Regions from separate parts of the Bacillus sp. 5w2 genome, predicted to be linked through region 2. Evidence: riboswitches for the same ligand, from Rfam matches in the RefSeq annotation. Region 2 holds a riboswitch; the other holds the start of a gene.
The links. Region 2 has a riboswitch for cyclic di-AMP ahead of ACXY7N_RS23990 (hypothetical protein). Riboswitches for the same ligand answer to the same signal wherever they lie in the genome.

Region 1: linked by a shared signal. The riboswitch ahead of ACXY7N_RS03615 (APC family permease) and the one ahead of ACXY7N_RS23990 (hypothetical protein) in region 2 are both predicted to bind cyclic di-AMP.

Annotation. Positions count from the first base shown of each region.
Region 1 covers NZ_JBTIWT010000001.1:708,396-716,532, reverse strand. Annotated here, with positions in the region: gene ACXY7N_RS03645 (M23 family metallopeptidase) at 1-39, shown strand, start outside; gene ACXY7N_RS03640 (Nramp family divalent metal transporter) at 96-1,391, opposite strand; gene trhO (oxygen-dependent tRNA uridine(34) hydroxylase TrhO) at 1,884-2,843, shown strand; gene ACXY7N_RS03630 (hypothetical protein) at 2,998-4,473, opposite strand; gene panE (2-dehydropantoate 2-reductase) at 4,649-5,593, shown strand; gene ACXY7N_RS03620 (hypothetical protein) at 5,649-5,777, opposite strand; cyclic di-AMP (ydaO/yuaA leader) riboswitch at 5,918-6,064, shown strand; gene ACXY7N_RS03615 (APC family permease) at 6,209-8,035, shown strand.
Region 2 covers NZ_JBTIWT010000018.1:86,747-94,883, reverse strand. Annotated here, with positions in the region: gene thiF (thiazole biosynthesis adenylyltransferase ThiF) at 1-930, shown strand, start outside; gene thiD (bifunctional hydroxymethylpyrimidine kinase/phosphomethylpyrimidine kinase) at 937-1,758, shown strand; cyclic di-AMP (ydaO/yuaA leader) riboswitch at 1,844-1,991, shown strand; gene ACXY7N_RS23990 (hypothetical protein) at 2,085-2,471, shown strand; gene ACXY7N_RS23985 (hypothetical protein) at 2,488-2,718, shown strand; cyclic di-AMP (ydaO/yuaA leader) riboswitch at 2,979-3,124, shown strand; gene ACXY7N_RS23980 (SipW-dependent-type signal peptide-containing protein) at 3,219-3,323, shown strand; gene kdpF (K(+)-transporting ATPase subunit F) at 3,320-3,400, shown strand; gene kdpA (potassium-transporting ATPase subunit KdpA) at 3,420-5,087, shown strand; gene kdpB (potassium-transporting ATPase subunit KdpB) at 5,101-7,191, shown strand; gene kdpC (K(+)-transporting ATPase subunit C) at 7,208-7,789, shown strand; gene kdpDN (KdpD-like non-kinase potassium sensor) at 7,846-8,137, shown strand, end outside.

The sequences.
Region 1 (8,137 bases), on a different contig from region 2:
ATAATGCCAGAAAGAGGTACATACATAGGTGGTAATTAGAAGAGAATTACTTCGCCAAAAAAGGTATTCCATTTTTATTGGAATACCTTTTTTCATTACCCTACAAATGTTTGATACAGTAAGAAAATATTTAAAATGATAACGAGTGCAGCGATTATCCAAGCGATAAAAGTTGTTATACGGTGGTTAACGAGTGCACCCATAATTTTTTTACTGCTTGTAAACATAATAAGTGGTACTAACGCAAAAGCAATACCGAATGATAAGACAACTTGGCTCATAACGAGAGCGTAAGTTGGGTTTACACCTAAAGCGATAATAACTAATGGTGGAATCATTGTAATAAATCGGCGTAAATATAACGGAATATGCATTCGAATGAATCCTTGCATGATAATGTCACCAGACATTGTCCCGACTGAAGAGCTAGATAAACCTGCTGATAAAAGTCCGATTCCAAATAAAGCAGCGGATGCAGGACCGACTAAGTTACTAAATTGGTTAAAAGCAACATCAAGATCTTCAACATGCAAGCCGTTTTTAAAGAATAGTGCAGCAGCAACAATTAACATACTTGCATTAATTGCTCCAGCGATAACCATTGCGATAATGATATCAATAAATTCGAAGCGGAAAATCTTTTTCTTTTGTTCATCATTTGTTCCGACTACACGGCGCTGCGTTAAGGCGGAATGTAGATATATTGCATGTGGCATAACGGTTGCGCCTAAAATACCAGCTGCTAATAAGATACTATCCACGCCTTGGAATTTTGGAATAAATAGACCTGAAAGTAAAGGGCTTAATTCTGGTTTTGCGTAGAAGACTTGTACACCAAAAGCGATAACAACGATAAAAATCATTCCTGTTATAATAGCTTCTAATGGACGGAAGCCTCTGCGTTGAAATTCAAGAATAATAAATGATCCAGCAGCTGTAATTAAAGCGGCTGGTAACATTGGAATCCCGAACAATAAGTACAATCCGAGTGCCGCTCCAATAAATTCAGCTAAATCAGTCGCCATAATAACGAGCTCCCCTTGAATCCATAAACCGATGGAAACAGGTTTTGGGAAGTTTTCTCGAGCGATTTCAGGAAGGTTTTTACCTGTAGCAATTCCTAATTTAGCGGATAAAGTTTGGATTAATACCGCCATTAAATTAGAAGCAAGAATTACCCAGAGTAATAAATATCCATATTGTGATCCAGCTGCAATATTTGTCGCGAAATTGCCAGGATCAATATAAGCGACTGAAGCGATAAAAGCTGGGCCTAAGAATGGTAATAGTCTTTTTAAGCCTTTCGTTTGTCCACTTAATGCTAAATGCGCTGATTGAACAGTTGTACTTTGAGAAGGGACTTGTTCATCTTTTGATATATCTTTATTCATAGTAGTTTTCCCCTTTAAAATGTTAACTTGATGAAATTATTGTATTTATTCTTGCTCATTATTTCAATACATTTAAATGTATTAGTTGATAATTTTATTTGAACATAAATGTTTCCTTAGTGCAAATTATATGCCTTTACACAATAAATGGTGTGGTGTTATGAAAAATTGGGAGTTTATGGTGTGATGACGTGGGGAAACATAATGAATTAAAGGGCTATTTTTGAAATTTATGTGAACATAAAGCCTATAATACAGTATATTAATTGATGGAAATGGATTTGTATGATATATAATATATTGGGATTACAACATAACCATAGTGTTTTGATGTGTAATCTTGTTTTTTATTTTTGTTAACTTATAGAAAATAGTATAAAGAGAAGAAAATGGGATGCATAAAACTTTGGATACATTTTCTTATTATATATGTTTTGATATGAACGTTAACTTATACATGATTTTAAAAATTAGATAGGTGGTAGAAATACATTGGCAACTACAAAACCATACAGAGTATTACTATATTACATGTACACAACAATTGAAAACCCTGAAGAATTCGCTGCAGAGCATTTAGCATTTTGTAATTCACTTGAATTAAAAGGAAGAATCCTTGTAGCTAAAGAAGGAATTAACGGAACTTGTTCTGGAACTGTAGAACAAACAGAGAAATACATGGAAGCAATGAACAACGATCCACGCTTTGACGGTATCGTATTTAAAATAGATGAAGAAGAAGGGCACGCATTCAAGAAAATGCACGTGCGTCCTCGTCCAGAATTAGTTACACTTCGTCTAGAAGATGACATTAACCCACACGAAATAACTGGAAAGTATTTAGAGCCAAAAGATTTTTATGAAGCAATGAAACAAGAAGATACAGTTATTATTGATGCACGAAATGATTATGAGTTTGATTTAGGACACTTCAAAGGTGCAATTAAACCAGATATCGAATCATTCCGTGAATTACCAGATTGGATTAGAGAAAACAAAGAAACACTTGAAGGTAAAAAGATTTTAACGTACTGTACAGGCGGAATTCGTTGTGAGAAATTCTCTGGTTGGTTAGTTCGTGAAGGGTATGAAGATGTAAGTCAGCTTCACGGCGGAATTGTAACGTACGGAAAAGATCCAGAAGTACAAGGCGAGCTTTGGGATGGACAATGTTACGTGTTTGATGAGCGTATTGCTGTACCAGTAAACCAAAAAGAACATGTTATTGTTGGTAAAGATCACTTTACAGGTGAACCTTGTGAGCGCTATGTAAACTGTTCAAATCCAGAATGTAACAAGAAAATTTTATGTTCGGAAGAAAACGAAGCGAAATATTTACGTGCATGTTCTCATGAATGTCGTGTAAGCCCACGTAACCGCTACGTAGTACAACATGAATTAACTGAAGAACAAGTAGCTGCTGCATTAGAACAAATCGAAGCAGGGAAGTAAGCTGAACTTGTGTAATAAAAAAGGGTACTCCAAACGTCATTTTGGAGTACCCTTTTGATATTATCCGGTTCTGTCTTTTGTCGTTTTTTTGTCGGTAAGTCGATATATTCGAAAAATCACCGATAAAAATTTCAGTAAATGAAAATAATCTTTTTTAATGTTTATTATCTTTCTCTTTCACAGCAGAAAGTACAGTTTGTTTTACCCATGATTTTCTTCGTTTATGTTGTAGACTCCATTGGTATAAACTTTGTGCGCCTAAAATAAGTGAAATGACTATGCCGCTTATTGCTATTAAAAGTGCGAAAAATTCAAGTGGCGATGATATTTTGTTTGAATCGGTGTTTCTTAAAAGGTCAATCATAGTAAACCCTAACATTTGGCCTACTACAGAGTAGAGCGTTAAAATTAATAGTAAAAGGCTATCTTTTTTAGAAGCGACATTTTCTTGATATTTAAACAAACTATCAAGATTTTGTTTTGCATTCAAATATAGTACCTCAATGTTAAATAACTTTCTTAAGCGGAAGAAAATATCTTCACTCTGTGATTGGGATACTAACTCTAAAGAGAAGTAATTCGCTGTAAATGAATTAATTGAATAAATTAATTTCTCTATTTCATTTGTATCTTGTTCAATATTTAACTCGGCATAAGCGTTTGCCATTTTTAATAAAACAACTTTATGAAATAGATTTAATAACAAAGCGTAATAAAACTCCCCGTACATTTGACTAGCAAGTTTAGCGAATTCGTGTTCACCTTCGTTTGTTATACATGTGAAAATATGTTCTTCCATAATAAAGTAGCGATTAGGAGCCCATCTTTGATAAGAATGTTTTGTTAAATAATCTTGAATATAAGGAACATTATTTGCGCTAATATAGGGCTTACCATCGTCTGTTAATCCGGAAAGACTGGAAGCTCGGTATACATCAACTACATGAAGGTCAGACTCTTTGTTTATGGATAATAAAGTTTGTACATACATTCGTTGATCTTCAAAGAATGGGAATGTTTGAAAGTAAGAGCTCCGCAATCTCTTTTTCTCAAAGAAGTCTGTTAAGCCATGAAATAAATCGCCGAATATAAGCTTCTCTACTTGTGAATATTGTTTTCCATTACATTCAATACAAATAGTCTCGTTTGTATCATTTTTAGTTTCAAGTACACGGAAGCGGGCGGCGAATTCGATTGCTTCTGATAATGTCATGTTTGGATCGGTTTCTACTTCTGTCCGAATTGTTAAGAAGCCAAGTTCATAAGGACAGAGTGTTACGTCAATAGAGTGTATCTTGAAGGGGATGGAAATAAGATTTGTTGTTAAGTGTCCAGTTAAGTTAAGGTCTTTAGAATAGCGTTGTAATCCTTTTTGATGCTCTGAGTGAGGAAATAGAATTTTATTTGTAAATGAAAGATAGTATGCTTCCATATTTTGATGTGAAACTTGAAATTTTCCGTAGTATGTATTTTCATTTTCAAGATGATCGAGTCGAAAAGGGCGAAAATCATTTTTCTGTAAGAAAGGGAACATATTTTGTTCATATCCAGTTTTAAAAGAAAACGGGAATATAAATTGAAATATAGCTGTTGCTACATCTTTTTCCTCGATTGTTTGTATTGCCTCCATTTACATTGTTTCCTTTCCATATATGCTATAAAAACAACATGCCCAAATTCATTTGAAAATAACCACTGTTTTATAATCGATTAAGAATGAAAATTCAGCTTATTTAGTAGGGGACATGTATAATGTTATGTATACTAAAAGTTATAAAACTGTATTTTGAAAAGGGGGATGTTGTATGCGTATTTTAGTATTAGGGGCTGGTGGCGTCGGAGGTTTTTTTGGAGGTCGATTAGTAGAAAAGGGAGAAGATGTTACGTTCCTTGTTCGTAGTAAACGGAAAAAACAATTGGAGGAAAGAGGACTTGTAATCCGAAGTGTTAACGGGGATTTTTCCTTCCAACCGAAATTAATAACGAAAGAAGATCGAACTGCTCCATTTGATGTCATTTTATTTTCAACAAAAGCGTATCACTTAAACGAGGCAATTCAAGATTTGAAGCCCTATGTTAGCGAAAAAACTGTCATCATTCCATTGTTAAATGGTATCGCTCATTTATCACAATTACAAAAGGAATTTGGCGTGGAAAAAGTAATTGGCGGTTTATGCTTTATCGAGACGACGTTAAACGATCAAGGAGAAATTGTACAAACGAGTGCTGCCAACAGACTTCTGTTTGGAGAAATCAAGCTTCAAGGTTCAGAGAGAATAAAGCATATTTCTAAAGCATTTGCAGGTACGAAATCTAGTTTTGTTTTAAGTGAAAATATTACGCAAGATATGTGGCATAAATATTTATTTATTACTGTAATGTCGGGTGTGACGACATTAATGCGTGCACCAATAGGACCGATTCGTGAAAGTGAAGGTGGACACGAATTTATCCGAAACTTATTTGAAGAATGTGTGCAAATCATGAGGTCTATGAAAGCTCCAGTTAAGGATGGTATTGCCCAGGAACATATGAAAACAATTGATAAAATTTCGTATGATATGAAGTCATCAATGCAGCGTGATATGGAAAAAGGTTCGTCCATTGAAGGGAAGCACTTACAAGGATACTTACTAGATGTAGCAGAACAATTTTCTATAGAAGCACCATTATTAGGGGCAGTATATCAAAATTTGAAAGTGTATGAAGAAATGACCTTTAACAGGTCAGAAATAGAATTGGATGTATGAAAAAATAAAAAAGAAAGCAATATATAAGTGTATTGCTTTCTTTTTTTATGACAAATTATTTATTTCTTTTCGTTCTATCTGTCAAATTTATTTCCTGTTCACGTTTACCGTATAATTGATTAATTTCATTTGCTAACGCATCTAAATAGGAATCGGAAAAAATAGGCTTCTTTTCTTTAGACATATGGGTCTCCTTTATCGATTTTTTAGTATTCATTATGTATATTTACCGGCGGATTATGCGCAATCATTTTAAATTTTTTCTTTTTCAAAATTTTTGTTTACATTTTGAAAATAAAGGAGTATTATAATCCACAGTTTCAATTTTCTAAATCGCTGAAACCGCATGGTACGGGGGACCCGTTCTTATGGATTAATACTTAATCCAATGGGGTGAATCCTTGAAAAAGGTAGGGCTACTCATAGGCCCGAATCCGACAGCTAACCTCGTAAGCGTTATATTGAGAAGGAAGGTGGAGCTTGTGCGACAAAAAATATAATGTCTACAAGTCTATTTCGCTATGGCTTGTAGACATTTTTTGTTTTCTGAAGAAATAGTTTGCTGGCTGTAACAAGCAGCATCGTTCGTACAAAATTATTGGAGAGTGGACAGTATTGGTTTCATCTATTAAAAGATTTTTAATTGGAAGACCGTTAAAATCAACTGAGTTAGGAGAGCAGAAGCTTAATAAAACGAAGGCGTTAGCCATTTTATCTTCTGACGCATTGTCATCGGTTGCATATGGACCAGAGCAAATTTTAATTGCTTTAGCAGGTCTTGGAGCGATTGCTTATTGGTATTCAATTCCGATCGCTATCGGGGTATTAGTATTATTGACAGCCCTTATTTTATCTTATCGTCAAATTATTTTTGCTTATCCGCATGGCGGGGGCGCGTATGTTGTATCAAAAGAAAATTTAGGGATGAATCCAGGGTTAATAGCTGGAGGATCTTTATTAGTCGATTATATTTTAACTGTTGCAGTAAGTGTGTCTGCAGGTACAGATGCGCTCACATCAGCTTTTCCTAGTTTACATGCACATAATGTAATCATTGCGATTATATTTGTTATATTTATTACTATTTTAAATTTAAGAGGGGTAACGGAATCAGCTTCCGTTTTAGCATATCCGGTTTATTTATTCGTTCTAGCACTATTTATATTAATTGGGGTAGGGATATACAATATTTTAACTGGTCACGTTTCACCGACTTTACACACGCCGATTGGAACGCCGGTTGCGGGAATTAGTTTGTTCTTACTGCTACGAGCATTTGCATCGGGTAGTTCGGCTTTAACAGGTGTTGAGGCAATCTCTAACGCAATTCCAAACTTTAAGGATCCTGCACCTAACAATGCAGCGAAAACATTGCTTGCAATGGGTGCATTACTTGCCGTTTTATTTTCAGGAATTGTCTTTTTAGCTTATTATTACGGAATTAATCCAAGTAAGGAAGTAACAGTTGTTTCACAAATTGCTGAACAAACTTTTGGACGTAATTTCATGTACTATTTCATACAAGGTACAACTGCTTTAATATTAATTCTTGCTGCTAATACAGGTTATTCTGCATTTCCACTATTAGCAGTTAACCTTGCAAAAGACAAATTTATACCGAGAATGTTTACGATTAGAGGAGACCGCCTAGGTTACTCAAACGGTATTATTATACTTGGGATAGCTTCGATTATTTTAATTGTAGCTTTCCAAGGGCAAACAGAACATTTAATCCCGTTATATGCAGTAGGTGTATTTATTCCATTTACACTTTCTCAAACGGGTATGGTATTAAAATGGCTTCGTGAAAAACCTGAAGGATGGGCTTTGAGATTAACGGTTAATTTAATTGGTGCAATTATTAGTTTTATCGTAATGAGCATGTTCTTTTTAACTAAATTTGCACAAGTTTGGTCAATCCTTATTTTCTTACCTGCCATCATCTTCTTGTTCCATAGAGTTAAGAAGCATTACGATGCAGTGGGCGATCAATTAAGTTTAAAAACTTGTGAACCACTTGTTCCAATTGAGGGAAATGTAATTGTCGTTCCTGTAGCAGGTATGACTCATGTAGTGGAAAATTCATTGAACTATGCGAAGGCTCTTTCTGCAGATCAAGTTATCGCTGTATATGTTGCTTTTGACAGAGAAGAGGAAAAGAAATTTGAAGAGAAATGGAAGAAGTGGCAACCTGAAGTAAGACTTGTTACCTTACATTCTCACTATAGAAGTATTATTCAACCGCTAACAAAGTTTATTGATACAGTGCAATATAAAGCGAGTGAATCAAATTACCGAGTTACTGTCGTTATACCACAGTTCATTCCGAAAAAAGGTTGGCATAACATTCTTCATAATCAGTCTAGTTTACTCATTCGTGCGTATTTACTCTATAAAAGAAATGTTGTTATTACAACAGTTCCATATCATTTGAAAAAGTAAGAAGATTTTTTAAGGATAGCTTTACGAAAGTGAAGCTATCCTTTTTGTGTATACGCTATGCATAATTGCATATGAACCTAAAAGATATACTGATATAATTTT
Region 2 (8,137 bases):
GGCGCAGGTGCATTAGGTAGTGCAAATGCAGAGATGTTCGTAAGAGCAGGTGTTGGTACAGTAACGATTGTAGACCGGGATTATGTCGATTGGAGTAATTTACAAAGGCAGCAATTGTACGCAGAGAGTGATGTAGAAAATAATCTTCCGAAGGCTGTAGCAGCAAAGAAGCGTCTAGAAGAGATTAATAGTGAAGTAAGAGTAGAAGCTCTCGTTCAAGATGTAACAGCTGAGGAATTAGAAGAGCTTGTTACCAACGTTGATGTAATCATTGATGCAACTGATAATTTCGAAACGCGTTTCATTGTAAATGATATAGCACAAAAATATTCTATTCCATGGATTTACGGAGCATGTGTAGGGAGTTACGGTCTTTCTTACACAATTCTTCCTAGTAAAACGCCATGTTTATCATGTTTATTACAATCAATTCCGCTTGGCGGGGCGACATGTGATACAGCGGGCATTATATCACCTGCTGTAGCTCTCGTCGTTTCTCATCAAGTAACGGAAGCTCTTAAACTGTTAGTGGAAGATTCCGAATCACTTCGAGATGGACTTGTATCGTTTGATGTATGGAAGAATGAATATTCATGTATGAATATGCAAAAGCTTCGTAAACACAATTGTCCTTCGTGCGGAGAGAATGCATTATATCCGTATTTAAATAAAGAAAACACATCGAAAACAGCAGTTTTATGCGGGAGAAATACAGTTCAAATTAGACCACCTCATAAAGAGGAAATGGATTTTGAACGATACAAAGAGCTGCTGAATGATCGTGTGAATGATTTAAATGTAAATCCATATTTATTATCATTTTCTGTGGAAGAAAAGAGATTAGTTGCTTTTAAAGATGGTCGTGTACTTGTACATGGAACGAAAGATATAAGCGAAGCAAAAACAATTTATCATCGTTATTTTGGATAGAAAAGGATGAGTGGGATGAAAATAAATAAAGCTCTAACAATTGCCGGATCTGATAGCGGAGGCGGTGCCGGCATTCAAGCAGATTTAAAAACATTCCAAGAGCTTGGTGTGTACGGAATGACGGCAATTACGGCAATTACTGCTCAAAACACGCTTGGCGTTCAAGGGGTATATCCAGTTCCATTAGAAGGGATTATCGAACAGCTGAATTCAATTGGTACGGATTTAACACCAGATGCTGTGAAACTAGGAATGTTATTTAGCAGTGAAATTATTCAAATTGTAGCAGAACATATAAAGAAGTTTGGCTGGAATAATATTGTACTAGACCCTGTTATGATTGCTAAGGGTGGTGCATCATTATTACAACAAGAAGCAGTACAAGCATTAAAAGAATATTTATTACCAGTAGCAACGGTTGTAACACCGAATGTTCCTGAGGCAGAAGTGTTAACTGGGATGGAGATTCATGATGTTGAAGATAGTAAGGAAGCTGCGAAAGTACTGCATGAATTAGGTGCGAAATATGTGCTTATGAAGGGTGGACATGCAGAATATCAAGGTAATGAAGTAATTGACTTACTCTTTGATGGAGAAGAGTTTATCGAATTTAGAAGCGAACGGATTCCTTCAAAGCAAACGCACGGAAGCGGGTGCACATTTGCTTCAGCGGTTACAGCAGGACTTGCGAAAGGCTACTCGATTGAAGAGGCAGTTCAAGAAGCAAAACGATTTATTAGTATAGCAATTGAAGAGCCATTGAATATTGGTAGTGGTCATGGACCGACGAATCATTTTGCATATAAATTGAATAAAACGCGTGCTTAGGTAAGTAAAAAGTCAGTTTTATAACTGGCTTTTTTTCTGTTTACTTTTTCCAAATACAGGAGTAATATATCAGCCAGAATATATTTTTTTGTAAACGCTGAGTCCGATTGTATGGAGCGGAGGAACCAATTTGTGCAGTGTCACTAGGGGTGAATCTTTCAATTTTGAAAGTAGGGCTACTCTCAAAGCCCGAATCCGACAGCTAACTTCGTAAGCGTCTTGAGAGAGGACGGTGCCATGATGGATACATCACTTCATCGATCTGATTAGTATAGGGGAATATCAATCTATGTTTGAGTTCTTTTATGCTAAGGAGGATGAGGTACATGGAACTAACACTTATTTGTGTTGGAGAAGAAAGCAAGGTAAATAGTTTAATAGATTTAGTAGCATTTCAACATGAGTTAATTATTTTTACAGCAAATGAAGAGATAGCGGCTGAAGTGAGGAATTGTGGGTTTGATTGGACGTATAGTTGTAGTAGGGAGCAGGATTTTACTAGTATTTGTGAGTGTATTAAGAAGGTGATTTTACTAGGGGATGAGCTTCCAATTATTAGTTTCTTTACAGAACACATTCGCTTTTCTTTTCAAGCACCTATTACTGTTGTTACAAGGAATAAACGATATCCAGCGAGGCTCTATGAAACAATTGGAGCTACATTTGTCGTGTTTACAAATTGTGATAATATTTCTTTTTTATTTTTTGAATAGGGCGGGGGAGAAGAAGATGAAGGTGTTGTTATTAGGAGATATAGCGAATCGTTGGGCGGTATCGGTAGAGCGAGTTCAAGAATTGGTGATGCTTGATCCTATTTTTCCAAGGCCCTATATTATATTGCCATCGAAAGACGCTTTATATTTAAAAACAGATGTTATCGAATATGAGCAACTACATGCAGAATTGTCACAAGTTTATATTCGCGGGAGAAATTTACGTGCTTTTTTACGAGGAGAATAAATAGTGAATAAAAAAGAGCGAATGCTAAGTGCAACAAGCTATGCACTTCATGTCATTCGCTCTTTTTATTTCGTATTTAAAAGATCATTTATGTGAAAAAGAAAGAAAAGACGAGAAAACAGATGAAAGAATATTAATAATACTCAATGTAAGCGTTTAAATAGACGGATATTTTCTTATTTTCAGTAATTTGCCTCTTTACAAGTGAAATATAGAGGAGTATATTTACTCTCATAAATCATTCATAAAATTTCCAAAAAAACCTAAAATCGCTGAGTTCCAGAAATGGAGCGGGGGAACCAATTTTGTGCATCGTCACTTGGGGTGAATCTTTCAGTTTTGAAAGTAGGGCTACTCTTTAGGCCCGAATCCGACAGCTAACCTCGTAAGCGTTTAGAGAGGAGGTTTACTTTGTGTTGTTCATTTCGAACACTAAGTAGAGCTTAGTGTTCTTTTTTTGATAACTTAATGGTAAATTTTAACAAAAGTGAGGGGTAGTTATGTTAGATGTTGTAATGATCGGGATTTTTGTTGTGTTAGTCGCATCGATGGCAAGTCTTGCAAGTTGGTCAGATAAAGTTGTGAAAGAAGGGAAGCAATCATGATGATTGCCTTATCGGTTATTGTTGCAGCAATTACGGTGTACTTAGTGTATGCATTATTAAATCCAGAGAAGTTTTAATTAGGGGGAATCATTCATTATGATTTGGGTCGCAGTTGTTATTACCATGCTGTTGTTTATTCTTGTGGCAAAGCCAATGGGGATATATTTAGAGAAAGCCTTTCAAGGTAGTCAAAAGCTAGATAAAGTATTCGGGCCTTTTGAAAAACTTATTTTTAAAATTACGGGTGTAAAAGAATACAATCAAACGTGGAAACAGTACGCATTGTCATTAGTTTTATTAAATGGATTTATGATTGTTGTCGTATATTTCATTTTTAGACTACAAGGAGTATTGCCATTAAATCCAGCACACATTGAAGGAATGGAGCCTACGCTTGCCTTTAATACAGCAATTAGTTTTATGGCTGATACAAACTTACAGCATTATAGCGGTGAAAATGGTTTATCTTATTTATCACAATTAATCGGAATTACATTTTTAATGTTTGCAGCACCGGCAACGACGTTAGCACTCGTTATGGCATTTATAAGAGGGCTCGCTGGAAAAGAACTCGGTAACTTTTTCGTTGATTTTACGAGAGCACTAATGAGAGTATTTCTTCCTATCGCATTTATTGCGGCGCTAGTCTTTGTCACACTCGGTGTACCACAAACGTTAGACGGTGCAGTTACGGCACAAACGATTGATGGGGCAAAGCAAAGTATATTACGCGGGCCAGTTGCATCATTTGTTTCCATTAAGGAACTTGGGAATAACGGCGGTGGATTTTTCGGAGCAAACTCTACACATCCTTTTGAAAATCCAGGACAAATGAGTAATATTTTGCAAATGATGCTTATGATGCTATTGCCAACAGCACTTCCATTTACGTACGGACGAATGATAGGGAATAAAAAACAAGGTCGTATCCTTTTCGTATCACTATTTATGGTGTTTTTACTTGGATTTATAACGATTACGACATCGGAATTACATGGAAATCCAGCGTTAAATGGAATGGGTATCGAACATGTACAAGGAAGTACAGAAGGAAAAGAAGTACGATTCGGAACTGTATTTTCTTCACTATACGCAACAGTAACGACAGCTGCTGAAACAGGGGCTGTTAATACGATGCATGATACATTAACACCAATTGGCGGTCTAGTTCCACTCGTAAATATGATGTTAAACACAGTATATGGCGGTGTTGGAGCAGGTTTTGTAAACATTATTATGTATGCCGTTATTGCAGTATTTATATCTGGTTTAATGGTTGGACGGACACCGGAGTTTTTAGGTAAGAAAATTGAAGGTAAGGAAATGAAATTAATTGCGGTAACGATTTTATTCCATCCATTGCTTATTTTAGGATTTTCAGCATTAGCTCTTTCAACAAGTTTAGGAACAGATGCTATCTCACATTCCGGTTTCCACGGTTTAACGCAAGTTGTATATGAATACACATCGTCAGCTGCGAATAACGGATCTGGATTTGAAGGTTTAGCAGATAATACACCGTTTTGGAATATTACAACTGGTTTAGTTATGTTTTTAGGACGCTATTTCAGTTTAATTACGATGTTAGCTGTGGCAGCTTCGTTGAAAGAGAAGACGGTAGTACCAGAAACAGTCGGAACGTTCCGTACAGATAATGGTTTATTTGGTGGCATCTTCATCGGAACGATTGTAATTGTCGGTGCGTTAACATTCTTCCCGATGTTAGTACTTGGCCCAATTGCAGAATTTCTTACATTGAAGTAATGGAGGGTAAATGATGAGACCGGTAGTAGTAAAAGAAAAACAAGTAAATCAGTCACAAATACATGCTATAGAAGATGAGGTTAGACAAGCGAAAACGATGGATCGTGATATCGTAACACATGCGATGAAACAATCCTTTGCGAAATTGAATCCGAAAGTCATGATAAAGAATCCGATTATGTTCGTTGTGGAAATTGGATTTATCATTACGTTCATTTTATCGTTTCTTCCAAGTAGTGCTAGTAGTGTACCAGGATGGTTTAATATAACAGTTTCTCTCATTCTCTTATTTACAGTTTTATTTGCTAACTTTGCAGAGGCGTTAGCAGAAGGGCGGGGCAAAGCGCAAGCCGATTCTTTAAAACAGTCGAAGAAAGATGTGTTTGCAAATGTGGTGAAAGAAAATGGAGAGATTGTTCAAGTTTCAGCAACTGATTTGAGAAAAGGTGACGTTGTTATTGTAAAGCAAGGTGAGATGATCCCAAGTGATGGTGAAGTAATGAAAGGATTAGCTTCTGTAGATGAATCTGCGATTACAGGTGAATCAGCTCCTGTAATAAAAGAAGCGGGCGGTGATTTTTGTTCCGTAACAGGTGGAACGATGGTCGTCAGTGATGAGATTACAATTGTCATTACGAGTAATCCTGGTGAATCATTTATTGATAAAATGATTTCGTTAGTAGAAGGCGCTGCTCGTCAAAAAACGCCGAATGAAATTGCTTTAAATACAGTATTAACGAGCTTAACTCTTATTTTCTTAATCGTTGTTGTGACGTTGCCGATCTTTACAAACTATTTAGGGTTTCAAATTGATACAGCTGTACTTGTCGCATTGTTAGTTTGTTTAATTCCAACGACAATTGGTGGGTTGTTATCAGCGATTGGTATTGCTGGGATGGACCGGGTGACAAAGTTCAATGTGTTAGCGATGTCGGGTAAAGCAGTAGAAGCTGCAGGTGATATTAATACAATTATTTTAGATAAAACAGGTACGATTACTTTCGGGAACCGAATGGCACATACATTACTTCCTGTAGGAAATGAAACGATTGAGCAAGTAGGGAAATGGGCTGCAATTAGTTCAGTTTTAGATGAAACACCAGAAGGTCGATCAGTTATAGAATATGTAAAAACGAAGTCTATATCATATAATCGAGAACTTGCAGAACAAGGTGAATTTGTTCCATTTAAAGCAGAAACGAGAATGAGTGGTGTTGATTTACAGGACGGAACGAAAGTGAGGAAAGGTGCTGTAGGTAGCGTTATTGAATGGGTTCAGTCACAAGGTGGAACGATTCCGAAAGATGTAAATCAAAAAGCAGATTTCATTTCAAAAGAGGGCGGGACACCACTTGTAGTTGCAGTGGATAATCGTATTTACGGTTTAATTTATTTAAAGGATACAGTAAAACCTGGTATGCGTGAGCGTTTTGAACAATTGCGTCAAATGGGGATTAAAACAGTTATGTGTACAGGCGATAACCCATTAACAGCAGCGACAATTGCAAAAGAAGCAGGGGTAGATGAATTCGTTGCTGAGTGTAAACCAGAAGATAAAATTGCGGTTATTAAAGCAGAGCAAGATAAAGGGAAACTTGTAGCGATGACAGGTGATGGTACAAATGATGCGCCGGCACTAGCGCAGGCTGACGTTGGATTAGCAATGAATAGTGGTACGACAGCTGCGAAAGAAGCAGCGAATATGATTGATTTAGATTCGAACCCGACAAAAATTATTGAGGTTGTAGGAATCGGTAAGCAATTGTTAATGACGCGTGGTGCGTTAACGACGTTTAGTATTGCGAATGATATCGCAAAATATTTTGCAATCATTCCAGCGATGTTTACACTTGCGATTCCGCAAATGGAAGCATTAAACATTATGAAACTAACATCACCACTGTCAGCGATTTTATCAGCACTAATATTTAATGCTGTTATTATTCCGTTACTCATTCCGTTAGCGATGAAAGGTATTGCATATAAACCGATGAGTTCGAATGCACTACTTGGCCGAAACCTATTTATTTATGGGCTTGGCGGAGTTATTGTACCATTCATTGGAATTAAAGTAATCGATATAATTGTCGGCTTGTTTATATAAGGAAGAGGGGAAAAAGATGGCGAAGAAACAAAGTATACTATCACCGATTGTCCGTATTACTTTTACATTTTTAGTGTTGTGCGGACTTGTATATCCGCTTATTGTTACTGGTATTGCACAAGCAGTAATGAAGGAGAATGCGGATGGAAGTCTAATATATAATGATAAAAATGAAGTGATTGGTTCTAAGTTAATTGGCCAAAATTTCACAGATCCACGTTATTTTCATGGGCGTGTCTCTAGTATTGAATATAAAGCAGAAGCATCTGGTTCAAATAACTATGCACCGTCTAATCCAGATTTAGAGAAACGAGTAGAGAAAAGTATGGAAGACTGGAAGAAACAAAACCGGGCGGTTCCAGTTACAGAAGTGCCGATCGATTTAGTGACAAATTCAGGTTCAGGGCTTGATCCTGACATTAGTCCGAAGGCAGCTTCCGTACAGGTAGAGCGCATTTCGAAATTAACGAAAATCCCGAAAGAAACGCTAGATCAATTGATTAAAGATCAAACGGAAGGTGCGGCACTTGGTTTATTTGGAGAAGATCGTGTGAACGTCTTAAAGTTAAATATAGAATTACAGAAACTAATGAAATAGTAACAGTGCTACCTCAATCTAATGGATTGAGGTAGCGTTGTTTTGAAAGAAAGGTTGTGAGTGTTTTGTATGCGGATGACTATAAACCAACTTTTCAAAGGCGAACACCAGAAGAGTATTTAGAATATATTCGTCAGCAAAATCGAGGAAAGTTAAAGCTATATGTAGGAGCGGCTCCAGGAGTAGGGAAAAGTTATAAAATGCTATTTGATGCAAGAGAAATGCAAAAAGATGGTATGGATATTGTAATTGGTTTAATTGAAACACACGGGAGAAAAGAAACGGAAGACGCAATTGCTGATTTAGAAAAAGTTCCTTTAAAAGAAATTGATTATAAAGGGAAAGTAT